Regions from separate parts of the Streptomyces kordofanensis genome, predicted to be linked through region 2. Evidence: riboswitches for the same ligand, from Rfam matches in the RefSeq annotation. Region 2 holds a riboswitch; each other region holds the start of a gene.
What was found. Region 2 has a riboswitch for cyclic di-AMP ahead of LUW75_RS01940 (M23 family metallopeptidase). Riboswitches for the same ligand answer to the same signal wherever they lie in the genome.
Positions count from the first base shown of each region.

Region 1 (4,683 bases), 4.6 Mb from region 2:
TCTGGCCGAACTGGCCCCCGCCGCCTGACGGTCCGTCACCGCCCGTCTCCCGCGCGGGACGTCCGGTGGGAGGCGAAGGAGGTGCTGGGGGCGCCGTGCGTACGCGGGACCGCCACCGCGGGCGCACGGCGCGGGGCGGCGGGCGGGAGAAGCGGGAGCGGGAAGGCGGGGCCGGGCGCGGACCCGGCGCCGTGTGACCACCCACCGGGTCCGCCCCACCGGATCCATCCCACCGGACTCCAGGGCCTCGCCGCCCGACCCGCCCCCGGGCCGCGCCGACCGGCGCCGCCGCCCCGGCGGGCCCGCCGGTGAGCCCGGACGCCCGGCGTGCGCCGCGTCGGCGCGGGAGCGCCGTCCGGGCCGTTTTCTGTCGGGACTCGCGGGACCCCTGGGGCCGCCGGGGCCGCCGGGGCGCGTTCGGCGGCGTGCTCCGGGGCCTCGCCGGGCGGGACGTCCCGCCCGGCGGTCAGTCGTCCAGCGGGCGGAAGTTGCGGGCGAGCGCCCAAGCGGCCACCCGCTCGCCCGTGCGGGTGCCGACCGTGTTCGCCGTGCGGGTGTGGATGCCCGCCCAGGTGCGGGCGCCCACGCAGTCGCGGTTGTAGGCGCGGGCGGAGTCGTAGTACCGGGTCTTCCCGGCGAGGACCGAGGTGATGCGCAGGTCGAGGTGGGAGTCGCCGGACAACAGCGTCAGCGTCCGGGTCAGGGCGCCGGCGGTGGTGGTGTGGCCGCTGAGGTAGTCGGGGTGCGCGGGGGTCTGGAGGAACGGCTCCCACCCGGGATCGGCCTCGGTGAGCGGGTTGCCGTCGTGGTCGGCCTCGCGGATGGCGGTGACGGGCCGCCAGGTGCCGTAGTGCAGCTTGGCGTCCCAGGCGGCGATCACGGCGTCGGCCTGGACGGTGTTCACGGCGGCGAACAGCCGGGCCGTGTCGACCAGGTCGAGGCCGTCCCGGGCGGCGCGGTCGGCGAGGGCGCCCTGCAGGTCGAGTTTGGTGAAGAACTGCGCCGTGTCGGTCTGCGAAGGGCTCCGCACCGGGCTGTCCTTCGCGCCGTACGCCTTCACCTCGTTCAGGTCGGCGGCGTACCGGGCGGATGTCAGCGCGGGCGGCGGGCCGGGGCGGAACCGGTCGGGGCGGTCGACGAGCAGCGGACGCAGCCGCGCCAGCCACGCGGCGGTGAAGGGGTGGTGCCCGGGGGGCGTGGGGCGCCACACCCCGGGGGCGGGGAGGCGCCGGGAAGGCGACCGGGGCGCCGCGGCCGTCGTCCTTCCGCAGTGCGATGACGCGTTCGGCCGCGCGACGGCCGAACGCCACGCCGGCCCTCTCCGCCGGCCCGTCGGGGACCGCGGCGAGCGAGTCGGCGTAGGCGGCCCTCAACCGGTCCTCCGTCTCCGGGAAGTAGTGCAGCAGCACGCCGTGGGCGGCGGCGGCCGCCGCCGCCGTGGACGACGCGGCGCGGGGGCCCCGCGCGTTCCAGCGGTACGGCTCGTACCGGCCCTCGATCCCGACCACCGCGTTGTACATGCCCGCCGAGACGAAGGCGTGCCAGACCGCCTCCTCCGGCGGGGTCAGGCGGCCCCCGGGGTCGATGATGTCCGCCGTCAGCCGCGCCCAGTCGGCGATGACGGAGCCGGAGGCGGCGGCAGGGGAGGAGCGCGGCGCCCGCACCGTCGGCGCGGGGACCGCCGCGACCGCCGTCAGTCCCAGCAACGCGGCCGCGGCCGCGAGGGTCCGGCGTGGTGACGGTCTCGTCTGTGTCTTTTGCATGTTTCTCCCCTGTTTAGATGGTTTTTCCCTACTTTCGACGTCCCGGCGGGCGGCGCAAGCGCCCTCGCCGCCCCGGCCGCCCCGGCCACCCGAACGGATCCGGCCGAAGGGCCGGTGCCCGTTTAGTGCGAATAAAGGCAATTGCTGAAATATTACTCATTTGCGGCGTTCGGGAAGGCGGTGCGGAGTCCGCGGGAGGGGCGCGGCCCGTGACGTCGGTCACGGCGACGGGAGGCGGAATTCCCCGTACTTCGCACCGTCAAGCGGAATTCACCGTCCCACGGGTCCGCAATGGATCACCGAAGAGAATTCCGGGTCTTGTTCCACCCGGCGGGTTTCGTTTACGGTCACCGTCATTCCGGAGGGAACGCCGAATCCTGCCGCCTTCCGGACCCCGGAACTCACATATCCGCGTCCGGCAGGAGCGGGGGAACCAGGTAAGCCGCCGATCCGGCGTCCGGAACGGCTAGGGGTGAAGTCGCGGGCGACCGCGGCCGGGCATCTCCCGCCCGAACCCGACAGCTCACCTCGCAGGCGCCGGAGAGGAACGCCCCATGCCCCCTCAGGGTAAGCACCGCCGTCCCAGGAGCAGTCGACTCAGCCGCGGACTCGCCGTCGCGGGTACCGGCGGGGCGGCCCTCGCCCTGCCCCTGACCGGCACCGTCACCGCCTCCGCCGCGCCCGGCGCGGCGCCCGCCGCGGTCGTCGCGGCGAAGCCCGCCGCCGCTTCGGCAGCCGCCGCCGAGGCCGCCAAGCCCGTGACGCACACGGTGGCCGCGGGCGACACCCTCTCCGGCGTCGCCCGCGAACACTCCGTGAGGGGCGGCTGGAAGAAGCTGTACCGGGACAACAGGAAGGTCGTCGGTGACGACCCGTCACTCATCCGGCCGGGTCTGAGGCTCACCGTCGGAGCCGAGGCGCCGGCCGCGGGGAAGACCGCCGCGAAGCGCTCCGCGCCGGCCCGCGCCGACCGCTCCGCGGCCCGTGCCGCCGTCGCCCCCCGCCGCGGCGAAGTCGTACACCGACGACCTCGACGGCTGGATCAGGGAATCGCTCGACGTCATGGCCCGGCACGGAATTCCGGGGACGTACGAGGGAATTCACCGCAACATCATGCGCGAGTCCTCCGGAAATCCCCTCGCGATCAACGGCTGGGATTCGAACGCCGCCGCCGGGACGCCCTCGAAGGGCCTCCTCCAGGTCATCGACCCCACGTTCCGCGCCTACCACGTGCCGGGTACCTCCTCGGACCCGTTCGACCCGGTCGCCAACATCACCGCCGCGTGCAACTACGCCGCCGACCGGTACGGCTCCATCGACAACGTCAACGGCCCGTACTGACCGCTCCTTCCGGGCACCGTCCGCCGGTGCCCGGAAGGAGCGCGGCCCGTCCGCCCCGGCCGGGAGGCCGGGTGGGGAGAGGGGCGCGGCACCTCCGCGGGGGAACGGCGGCCCGTCACCGGGGCGTCACCACTCCGGGTCGTCGAAGAGCGGCGGCACCTCCGGAGCCGCCGCCCCGCCCGTCGGCGGCTGCTCCGTCCACATCACCTTGCCGCCCGGCGTGTACCGGGTGCCCCACCGGCCCGCCAGCTGCGACACGAGGAACAGGCCGCGGCCGCCCTCGTCCGTGGTGGCCGCCCGCCGCAGGTGCGGGGAGGTGCTGCTGGCGTCCGAGACCTCGCAGATCAGGTTCCGGTCGCGCAGCATCCGCACGTGGATCGGTGCGGAGCCGTACCGGATCGCGTTGGTGATCAGTTCGCTGAGCACCAGCTCGGTGGTGAACCCGATCTCCCCGAGCCCCCACCGCTCCAGCTGCCGCCCGCACGCCGCCCGCACCGGCGCCACCGCCGACGGGTCGGGCGGCACGTCCCACTCGGCCACGCGGTCCCGCGGCAGCAGCCGGGTGCGGGCCACCAGCAGGGCGATGTCGTCGCGGCGGTGCGGCGGCAGCATCGCGTCGAACACCGCGCGGCAGATCTCCTCCGGTGTCCGCCCCGGCGCTCCGGTGAGCGCCTCGCGCAGCATCCGCAGCCCCGCGTCGAGGTCCCGCTCCCGGTGCTCGATCAACCCGTCCGTGTACAGCACCAGACGGCTGTCCTCGGGGAGGAACACCTCGCACGTCTCGAACGGGCCGCCCCCCAGGCCCAGCGGGGGGAACACGGGCAGGTCGGGGAAGCCCACCGACCCGTCGGGGCGTACCACGGCCGGTGCGAAGTGGCCCGCCGACGCCATGCAGCAGCCGCCCGTCACCGGGTCGTAGATGGCGTACAGGCAGGTCGCCCCGGTGATTCCGGAACCGGCGTCCTCCGCCTCCTCCTCGTCGATCCGGGACACCAGCTCGTCGAGGTGGCCCAGCAGCTCGTCCGGCGGCAGGTCGAGCGCGGAGAAGTTGTGCACCGCCGTGCGCAGCCGGCCCATCGTCGCCGCCGCGTGCAGGCCGTGCCCCACCACGTCCCCGACGACGAGCGCGACCCGCGCGCCGGACAGCGGGATCACGTCGAACCAGTCGCCGCCCACCCCGGCCTGCGCCGGGAGGTAGCGGTGCGCCGTCTCCAGCGCGTCCTGCTCGGGCAGCACCCGGGGCAGCAGGCTCCGCTGGAGCGTCACCGCCATGGCGTGCTCCCGCGTGTACCGGCGCGCGTTGTCGACGGCGACCGCCGCCCGCGCCGCCAGCTCCTCCGCGAAGGCCAGGTCCTCCTCGTCGAACCGCCCGGAGGGCGCCGAGCGCCAGAAGTTGGCCATCCCCAGGACGACCCCGCGCGCCTGGAGCGGCACGGTCACCAGCGAGCGGATGCCGTACGCGAGGGCCACGTCGGCGCCCGCCGGGTCCTGCTCCCGCCAGCCGTGCGCCACGGTCAGGTCCGCCTCCAGCACCGCCTTCCCGCGTGCCAGCGCCGCGGCCATCGGCGTCGTCGGCACG
Region 1 covers NZ_CP094264.1:5,052,021-5,056,703, forward strand. The annotation lists gene LUW75_RS22970 (DUF2267 domain-containing protein) at 1-28, shown strand, start outside; gene LUW75_RS22975 (vanadium-dependent haloperoxidase) at 467-1,210, opposite strand; cyclic di-AMP (ydaO/yuaA leader) riboswitch at 2,163-2,313, shown strand; partial or broken gene LUW75_RS22980 (transglycosylase SLT domain-containing protein) at 2,318-3,104, shown strand; gene LUW75_RS22985 (SpoIIE family protein phosphatase) at 3,231-4,683, opposite strand, start outside.
Region 1: another riboswitch for cyclic di-AMP. It lies ahead of LUW75_RS22980 (transglycosylase SLT domain-containing protein); the one in region 2 lies ahead of LUW75_RS01940 (M23 family metallopeptidase).

Region 2 (4,683 bases):
AAGAGATTTGCCTCAGAGGAAAATCGCTGGCGCAATGGTCCCATGACGACCCTCGAAGGGGAGCCGGCCGAAGGCGTGCCGGACGTCGCGCCCCGGTTGCGCGCCCTGCGCCGCCGCAGGGGCCTGACCCTGGAGGCGGCCGCCCGGCGCGCCGGGCTCTCCCCGGCACACCTGTCCCGTCTGGAGACCGGTCGGCGCCAGCCCTCGCTGCCGATGCTGCTCGGGCTCGCCCGCACCTACGGTACGACGGTGTCCGAGCTGCTCGGCGAGGCGGCCCCCGCCGCGGACCCGGTCGTCCGCGCCGGCCGGGCCGAACCCGTGGAGGCCGGCGGCTGGACGTACTACCAGGCGGGCGCGGCCAACCGGGCCATGCAGGCGCTGCGCGTCGAGGTCCCGTACACCGGGCTGCGCGACGTGGTCCGGGTCCACCCGGGCGAGGAGTGGCTGTACGTGCTCGCCGGGCGCGTGCGGCTGGCGCTCGGCGACGCCGTGCACGTCCTCGACCCCGGTGACAGCGCCCACTTCGACTCGCTCACCCCGCACCGGATCGCCGCGGCCACCCGCGGCGGGGCCGAGCTGCTGTTCGTCCACACCCTCGTGCAGAGCCCCGCCGCCGACCTCTGCCTCGGCGACGTCACCGCCCAGCGACACTGAGACGACCGAGAGGTACACCATGCCCGAGCCGGAGAACCCGAACCCCATCCCCAGCACCCAGGAGCGGTGGATCAACCGCAACCTCGTGATACGGCTGTTCGCCTACCTGGTCGCGGGCCACCTCTTCGCGGCCTTCCTCTACCTGCTGTTCATGCTGGGCGGCCAGAACCGGTAGCCCCGCCCGGTCCGTCCCGCGGGCTCAGCCGTCGAGCAGGCGCTCGCGCAGCCGGTCGCGGGTCGGGCCGCTCAAGCCGAGCCCGTCGGAGAGGTACCGCTCGGTGGAGCCCCAGGTCTCCTCGATCGCCGCGTACGCCGTGTGCAGGTACTCGGCGCGCGCGTCGAACAGCGGGGCGAGCAACTCCATCACCTGCGGGGACGTCCCGTCGGGCGACGGGTCGGCGCGGCGGACCCGGTACCGGCGGTGCGGGTCGTTCGACTTCAGGTAGTCCGCCTCGATGGCCCCGCGTTCCACGCCGACCGCCATCAGCACCACCGCCACGGACAGCCCCGCGCGGTCCTTGCCCGCCGCGCAGTGCATCAGCGCGGGCATGTTGTCCTCGGCGAGGGCGTGCAGCACCCGGCTGTGCTCGGCGGTGCGCCCGGTGACGATGGAGCGGTACGCGGCCCGCATCCGCGCCGCCGCCCTGCCGTCGCCGAGGAGGTCCCGCAGCTGGTCCAGGTCGCCGTTGCGGACCATCGTCCAGAACTCGGCGCCGTCGGCCGGGTCGCTCAGCGGGATGTTGACGTTCCGCACACCGGGGAGCTCCACGTCCGGGCCTTCCAGCGCCTGGTCGGCGGCGTTGCGGAAGTCGAAGACGGTGTGCAGGCCGAGCGAGGCCAGGAACGCCGCGTCCTCTCCGGTGGCGTGGGCGAGGTGCCCGCTGCGGAACAGCTTCCCGGGCCGCACGCGGAGCCCGTCCACGGTCGGGAGCCCACCCACGTCACGGAAGTTGCGGACCCCCGTCAGCTCCGGCTCGGCGGTCGACGGGAAGGGCGGCAACTGCTGCGTCACGGGAGCTCCTCCGTGTCCGGGGTCGGCGACGGCCGCCGACGAGGTGGCGGTCCGACGATACGACACGGCCTCCCCGGGCGAGGCGTCCCGACGCGTCGCGGGCGCTCGGCGCCGGTGCGTCGATGCGCGCGAAGGCCGGAGCCATTCGTCGGCATCTGCCCGGATCACCCTCTTCCGGCAGGGGCTGTGGGGGTGGGTTCGATGCGGCGCCCCTCCTCGCCCGCCCCGCCGGGCGACTGGCCACCTGAAGAGGCTTAACAGGGCTTCTGTCCGTATTGGCGTGATGTGCCATAACACATCCCGAAAGAAGGGGAGATGGGGATCGTCGCGTGAGGAGCGTCATAAAAGTGACGGATCGTGTCCGTCGCCGCCGCTCAAAAGCCCTGCACCACACGGGAACCCATGATCCGCAATCCACGGAGGGTGACCGGAATTCTCCGGGGAATTCCCCGGCGTGAATGCAAGGGGGCAACCATCCCCTTGTTCCCGTCGTCCCCACTCGTTTACGGTCCCGTTCCAGCCGGGCGGATCGCCGAATCCTGCCGCCGCCCCGGAATTCGCACCCATCCACGTGTGGCAGGAGCGGGGGAACCAGGTAGTCCGCCGAACGGGAATTCCCGGACGGCTCGGGGTGAAGTCGCGCCACCCGCGCGACCGGGCATCTCCAGCCCGAACCCGACAGCTCACCTCGCAGGCGCCGGAGAGGAATTCGCCATGTCCGCCAAGGGCAAGCACCGCCGCACCAAGACCAGCCCGCTCACGCGCGGTTTCGTCGCCGCCGGAACGGGTGGCGCCGCCATCGCCCTCCCGCTCCTCGGCGCGACCGGCGCGCACGCCGCCGCTCCCGCCGCGGCGCCGGCCGCCCCCGCGCAGGCGGCCGTCGCCGAGACCGCCAAGCCCGCGCCGCGCGTCCACACCGTCGTCGCCGGCGACTACCTGGCGAAGATCGCCCACGACAAGAACGTCAGGGGCGGCTGGAAGAAGCTGTACGCCGACAACCGCGAGGTCATCGGCGACGACCCGGCGCTCATCCACCCGGGCATGAGGCTCACCCTCGGCGCCAAGGGCGCCAAGGGCGCCGTGAAGGCCGACGAGGCCCGCGGCGAGCGCGCCTCCCGGTCCGCCGGCCAGACCCGGACGCCCGCCGAGACGAAGCCCGAGGCGAAGCCCGAGCCGCAGGCCCCGGCCCAGCCCGAGGCCCCCGCGCAGAACGGGTCCGGTTTCACCGCCCCGGTCTCCGCCGGCGTCACCACCCCCTACCGCGCCTCCGGCGCCATGTGGTCCTCCGGCTACCACACCGGTGTCGACTTCGCCGCCTCCTCGGGCAGCACCGTCAAGGCCGTCGGCCCGGGCACCGTCGTCTCCGCCGGCTGGAGCGGCGCGTACGGCAACGAGGTCGTCATCAAGCACGAGGACGGCAACTACTCGCAGTACGCCCACCTGTCCTCCCTCTCCGTCTCCGCCGGCCAGACCGTCGGCGGCGGCCAGCAGATCGGCCTGTCCGGCTCCACCGGCAACTCGACCGGCCCGCACCTGCACTTCGAGATCCGCACCAGCCCCTCCTACGGCTCGGACGTCGACCCGCTGGCCTACCTCCGCGGCCACGGCGTCAGCATCTGACGCACGCACACGTACGCCGCCCGGCACCCCGGGGTGCCGGGCGGCGGCGCGGTCGCGGAGACCACGCCCCGGCGGACCCTCCCCACGGTCGCGCGGGCGGCGGCGCGCGGTGGACGACGCGCCGCCGGGACGGGCGACGCGGCTGCGGAGGGGGCGCCGTGATCGGGCCGTCCGACCGGCTCTCCGCCCGGCGCCCCGACCCGCCGCGGCTGCAGCGGTTCCCCCGGCACGGCCGGGACCGGACCGCCCGTGCAGCGCCCCGGACGCGCGCGGACCCGCCCTACCCGCCCCCGTCCAGCTCCCGCTCCAGGGCTTCGTCCGCCCAGCGCAGCATCGTCCTGCGGCTCATCGCCCCCGGGTACACCATCCTCCGCACGCCCAGCCCGTCCAGGAGCGCGGCCAACCGCCCCGCCGCGCCCTGCGGGTCCGGGCACGGGAACTCGCCCGCCGCGGCGCCCTGCGCGAACACCTCCGCCAGCGCGGTCCTCCACTGCCGGTCGAGCCGCGTCGCCACCTCCCGCAGCGGGCGCTCCCGGGGAGCGGCCGCCCAGCACTCGGTCCACAGCCGCCACCCCTGCATCTGCCCGCTCGGCAGGTACCAGCGCACGGCCGCCCGCAGCCGCCGCGCGGCCGGGGCCCGCCGGCCCAGGATGCGGTTCAACTCCGCCAGGTCCCCCTCCGCCGCGTAGGCGAACGCCGCCGCGACCAGCCGCTCCTTCGTGGAGAAGTGGTACAGGACCAGCGCCCCGCTCACCCCCAGCGCCGCCGCCACGTCCGCGACCCGCACCGCCGCCATGCCCCTCGCCTCGATCTGGGCGACGGTCGCCCGCAGCAGCTCCTCGCGCCGCTCGGCCGCGCCCAGCCGCACCCTCATCGTGTCACCCGCCCGTCCTCCGCTCCCTGCGCGCGACAGTATCCCGGACGGTGCCCGCCACCCCGTCCCCGCGCGGCCCCCGCCGGCGTACCGCCCGCCCGAGGGGGAGGGGGCCGGCCCCCTCCCGGAACCGCCGTGACCGGCGGCGAAGCCCCGGGGCGGCCACCCGTCCGGCTCGCCTCCCGGGTGGCGCGCGGCCCGCGCCGCGGCTCCGCTCCGGGGGTGCGGGGCCCTCGGAGCGACCGCCGTCGGGAGCCGGCGGTGGGGCGTCCGGAACGGGCCCCTCGGTATCGGGCGCCCGTGCGACCCCTCATACCAGAGCGGGATGCTCTCCGGGCAAGTTTGACAACAGCCCACCGTACGTGAACGGTTGGCGACTACTGTGTGTGCCCGGCCATCAACGGTGAGCTGATCGGGCGAGCGGCCCACCCCCCTCCAACCGATGTCACCCACCCGTTTGGTGCCGGAATACGCCGATTCCCTGGGACCCACGTACCAAGGACACTGATGTCTCCACTTCGCG
Region 2 covers NZ_CP094264.1:419,802-424,484, reverse strand. The annotation lists gene LUW75_RS01955 (XRE family transcriptional regulator) at 43-654, shown strand; gene LUW75_RS01950 (DUF6126 family protein) at 674-829, shown strand; gene LUW75_RS01945 (tyrosine-protein phosphatase) at 854-1,666, opposite strand; cyclic di-AMP (ydaO/yuaA leader) riboswitch at 2,217-2,376, shown strand; gene LUW75_RS01940 (M23 family metallopeptidase) at 2,381-3,286, shown strand; gene LUW75_RS01935 (TetR/AcrR family transcriptional regulator) at 3,567-4,160, opposite strand; gene LUW75_RS01930 (sensor histidine kinase) at 4,668-4,683, shown strand, end outside.

Region 3 (4,683 bases), 2.5 Mb from region 2:
CTCCGGCTCCTTCGGCCGACGCGACGACAAGCCGCGCTGGAAGCGCAACGGCTGACGCTCCGTAGGTCCCCTCGGACGGGCCCGCACGCGACCTCCGGGCGCCGCGTGCGGGCCCGCCCGCCTTCCGGGACGGACCGGAAGCGGGTGTTGTGCCGATACCCGATCGGCTCACGCCCCCGGGCGGGCTATGCTCGGGGACGACCCGTCGAGGGCCCTTAGCTCAATTGGCAGAGCAGCGGACTTTTAATCCGTTGGTTGTGGGTTCGAGTCCCACAGGGCCTACCAGACCGAAAGCCCCGCGGGGCTTCGACCGGCGTTCCACGCCCCGGCCGCCTCCACAGCGGCCGGGGCGCTCGTGCGTCCGGCCCCCTCCCGTGGCCGTGGCGCGGTGCACGGGCGGTCGAACCGGTGTCCGCGTAGAGCCCGGGCCGGCGGGAGGAGCGCCGGCCGGCCGGGTCCGTGTGGCGCCCGGAGGCGGGCCGGGGCAGGCTGGGGGGACGGGGGCGGGCACGGCGCCGTGCCGCTGTCGGCCGGTGGAGCGGCTCCGCCCGGAAGCCCGCCCGACCAGGGAGCGGACCGCATGATCCATCCAGCAGGCGTCAGGGAGTGGCGGCACCAGGACGTCGTGGACCCGAAGGGGCACGAGATCGGTGTGCTGGAGGCGGTCTACGTGAGCACCGCCACGGACGAGCCGGCCATGGCCACCGTCCGCACGGGGCTGCCCACCCGCCGGCGCCCGGTGTTCGTCCCGCTCGACGACGCGACCGTCGGACCGGACTACGTCAGGGTGCCGTACGACGAGGGCACGGTCCGCAAGGCTCCCGCCATCGGGACCGACGACGTGCTCGCCGCCGAGGACGAACAGGCCGTCTTCCACCACTACGGCATGGCCTACCGGCCCGGCGCCGCCGGCGAGCGGCGGCTCGCCCGCCGCTGAACCGTCCCGTCACACGGAGGAGCCCCCGGAATGGCGATCTTCTTGTTCTTCGTCCTCCTGGCCGTCGTGCTCGGCCTCGTCGGCGTCGCTGTCGAGGGCATGACATACCTTCTGGTCGTCGGCGCCGTCGTCCTCGTGGTGGACCTGGTCTTCCTCGGCGCCCACCTCTCCCGGCGCACCGGGAGGCGCTCGGTGCGGTAGGCGTCCCGCGGGTCAGTGCCGCGTCCCCGTCCTCCCACCGGCACCGGTGTCGACGAGGATCTGCCGGGCCTGTGCGACGTTGTCCGCCCGGACGGCCTGCGCCATCGCGGCGCGCGCCGCCTCCAGGGGGGTGTCCGGCGGCACGACGAGCAGCGAGAAGTGGTCCCCCTCGCCACGGGTGATCAGGACGGTGTCGTCACCCACGGGGAACGAGGTGATGTGCACCACCCGGTCGTCGATGACCAGGCGGACCGGCAGCCCGTCCCAGGCGGCGGCGTCCAGACCGACGCGGGCGATCGGCCCCAGGTGCTCGGCCAGGGCGCTGATCAGGGCGGGCAGCTCCTCCGTGATGTCACGGGAGCGCGGCCACCACGCTCCGTCGAGGACGCCTTCGCGGGAGCCCGTCGTCTCCAGCCGCAGGAGCGCCGTGCCGGGTCCCACCGCCTCGTGACCGGTGTACGGGAGGTGCCCGGGGGCGGTGGGTGTGTCGAAGTCGGCCATGCTGATGTCCGCCTGTCTGCGGGATCCGGTCCCCGTGGCGAACCGGACGTTCACCTTCCTCCCACCGTACTCCGCTCCGCGGGCCCGGTCGCCCGTCCGCCCGGCCACCCGGGGCCGGGCGGACGGGCGGGGGGCCGCCCCGGAGGTCCGGTGCGCCCGGGGGGAAAGGAGGCCGGAGCCCCCCGGAGGGGCTCGTCGAGCGCCTCCCGGCCGGTGGGACGGGGAATTGGTAAACGGTCTCTCCGGGATGGCGTAAGGTGGTGTTCACCGACGCGGGGTGGAGCAGCTCGGTAGCTCGCTGGGCTCATAACCCAGAGGTCGCAGGTTCAAATCCTGTCCCCGCTACTGAAACCGAGGGCCCGGTGCACAGCACCGGGCCCTCGGCGTGTCGACGCGGCGGTGCGTTCGGCCCGATATGTACGGTGTGTCACCGCAAGGCCGCGCTGTGCCACGTCGATTGACGCACCGTCAGGAGAACGGCGGGGGCTTTTCGGAAGTCGTGCTCCGCGAGGGTTGGTTCTTTTGCCGCCGGTTGTCCTTCTACGGGGCTTTGTTCCGGTGTGAATCGGGTCAGTTGCCCGAAGGAACGGCTTGGAATGCGGACCTCGCTTCTATTAACGTTCGATAACGCAGCGCGGTCGCGTCAGCCGCCGCAAGAGGTGGCACCGTGCGCATGCGCCGAATCCCGCGAGGGAACCGGGGAACCACCGCACCTGGGGTGAATCGGGCCTTCACCGGCTCGTAGGAGACCTTCCTGCTCCGAACCCGTCAGCTAACCCGGTAGGCGGAGAAGGAAGGAAAGGAGCGCGCCCCCGTGGCGTCCAACAAGCCTGCCTCCGAGGCCCCCTTCGGCCCGTACGGCACGATCGGTCACCCCACCGCTCCGGGAACCCCGGGCACCGCCGCGCCCGCGGCCGCCTCGGAGTGGAACCCGACCGAGGACACCGTCCGCCCCGTCCGGGGACGGCACCGCGTGGTCAAGCAGCGCGGCGGCCTCGCCCGCAGCTCCACCGTCCTCGGGGTCGGCGTCATCGCCGCCGTCGGTGCGGGCGGCATGGCCACCGCGCACGACAAGCCCCGCGTCGCGATCTCCCTCCCGGACGTGGGCCTCCCCGACGCCTCCTCGCTCCCCGGCGTCGGCGCGCTCGTCGACGGCGACGCGGACGACGCGCCCGACGAGGCCCCGGCCCCCGCCGGTCCCACCGTGCTCACGCCGTCCCCGGGAACGGCCCCGCCGGTGCCGACGCGGGCGAGACACTGCGGGCGCGCATCCTCCAGCAGGCCGAGCAGCAGCAGGCGTCCGCCGAGGCCGTGGTCCGCGCCGCCGCCGAGGAGGAGGCCGCGGAGGAGGCCGCGGAGAAGGCCGCCGCCCGGCAGGCCGCCGCCGCGGCCGAGGCGAAGGCCGCGGCGGCGGAGCGCAGGCGGGCCGAGGCGGAGGCCGCCGCGAAGGCCGAGGCCGGGCGCCTGGCCGAACTCGCCGCGAGCTACGCCCTGCCGACCTCCTCCTACACGATCACCTCCACGTACGGCCAGGCCGGCTCCATGTGGTCCTCCGGCTACCACACCGGCCTCGACCTGGCCGCCCCCACCGGCACCCCGGCCAACGCCGTCCACAGCGGCACCGTCAAGTCGGCCGGCTGGTCCGGCGCGTACGGCTACCGCGTCGTGCTGGAGCTGGAGGACGGCACCGAGGTCTGGTACTGCCACCTCTCCTCGATGACCGTCGGCGCCGGGCAGACCGTCGGCACCGGCGACACGATCGGCCGCGTCGGCGCCACCGGCAACGTCACCGGACCGCACCTCCACCTGGAGGTCCACACCGCCTCCGGTGACGGCGTCGACCCGCTGGCCTGGCTGCGCGGCAAGGGCCTCACCGTCTGACGCCCGGCGGCGCCCCGTCCGCCCCGGGCGAGTCCCGGCGCGCCTCACAGCGGGGCCGGACCCGGGGCGCTCCCCGGCGACGGTTCCCCGTGGTCCCGCAGGACCCTCCGGTTCTGGGGACGCCCTCCGGCACCGGTGGCGGGCCCCCGCCCGGGGCACCGATCCGCCCTTCCGGCCGTCCGCGGTCCGGCGCCCGCACCCTTCCGGCGGCCCCCGGGCACCGGACCGCGGTCCTCCGGCCGTCCGCGGTCCGGTATCCGCGGCCTCCCGGCCGTCCGGTGCCCGCCGCCCGCGGGCGGCCCGCCCGGACGGCCGGTGCCGGGGGCCGGGCGGCGCGGCCCGCCCGGCCCCGCACCGTCTCACCGGCGGTACGGGTTGTAGCCCGCGTAGTCGCGGTGCGGCGGCGGCGTCCACGCCCGGCCCGTCGCGCGCGCGGCGAACGTCAGGGCCGGGGCGGCCACCTCCTTCCGCTGCCACATGTGGTGCAGCAGCTCCTGCTCCCGCGCCGTGAAGTCCCGGTCGGCCGACCCCCGCCGCGCCCGGTGCCGCAGGAACGCCAGGGAGGTCGCGAACGCCTCGTACTCGCCCACCGACCGCGCCGCCGCCGGGCCGAACGCGCGCGCCGCGTAGGACCGCGCCAGGCTCCGCGCCCGCATCGACGACAGCGCGAGCGGCTCGTCCGCGGACAGCCAGCCGGCCGCGGCGTACGCGGGCAGCTCGCCGCACACCGTCCGCAGCTCCCGCTGGCGCGTCCACACCACCAGCCACGTCAGCAGCCCCAGCGCCGGCAGCATGAACGCCCCGTACACGAGGATGAACCCCCACGGCCCGAACGCCGTCGAGCCGTTCCACAGCGCGTGCACCCCCATCGCCAGGAACAGCCCCAGCAGCGGCAGCGACGTCCGCAGCACCACGCGCCGGCGCGCCGTCGCCGCGGCGACGCCGAAGCCGATGCCGGTGAACACCGTGAACAGCGGATGCGCGAACGGCGACATCACGATCCGCACGAAGAACGTCACCGCCGTGACCGACTCGAAGCCCGACGTACCGAACTCCTGGTCCTCACCGAAGGCGCTGCCCAGGTACAGGATGTTCTCGGTGAACGCGAAGCCCGTCGCCGTGAACCCGGCGACGACCACGCCGTCGACCAGCCCCGTGAACTC
Region 3 covers NZ_CP094264.1:2,871,070-2,875,752, forward strand. The annotation lists gene LUW75_RS13225 (DEAD/DEAH box helicase) at 1-55, shown strand, start outside; tRNA gene LUW75_RS13230 (tRNA-Lys) at 210-285, shown strand; gene LUW75_RS13235 (PRC-barrel domain-containing protein) at 581-937, shown strand; gene LUW75_RS13240 (hypothetical protein) at 968-1,138, shown strand; gene LUW75_RS13245 (DUF5994 family protein) at 1,151-1,639, opposite strand; tRNA gene LUW75_RS13250 (tRNA-Met) at 1,911-1,984, shown strand; cyclic di-AMP (ydaO/yuaA leader) riboswitch at 2,306-2,441, shown strand; partial or broken gene LUW75_RS13255 (M23 family metallopeptidase) at 2,454-3,520, shown strand; gene LUW75_RS13260 (PrsW family intramembrane metalloprotease) at 3,880-4,683, opposite strand, start outside.
Region 3: another riboswitch for cyclic di-AMP. It lies ahead of LUW75_RS13255 (M23 family metallopeptidase); the one in region 2 lies ahead of LUW75_RS01940 (M23 family metallopeptidase).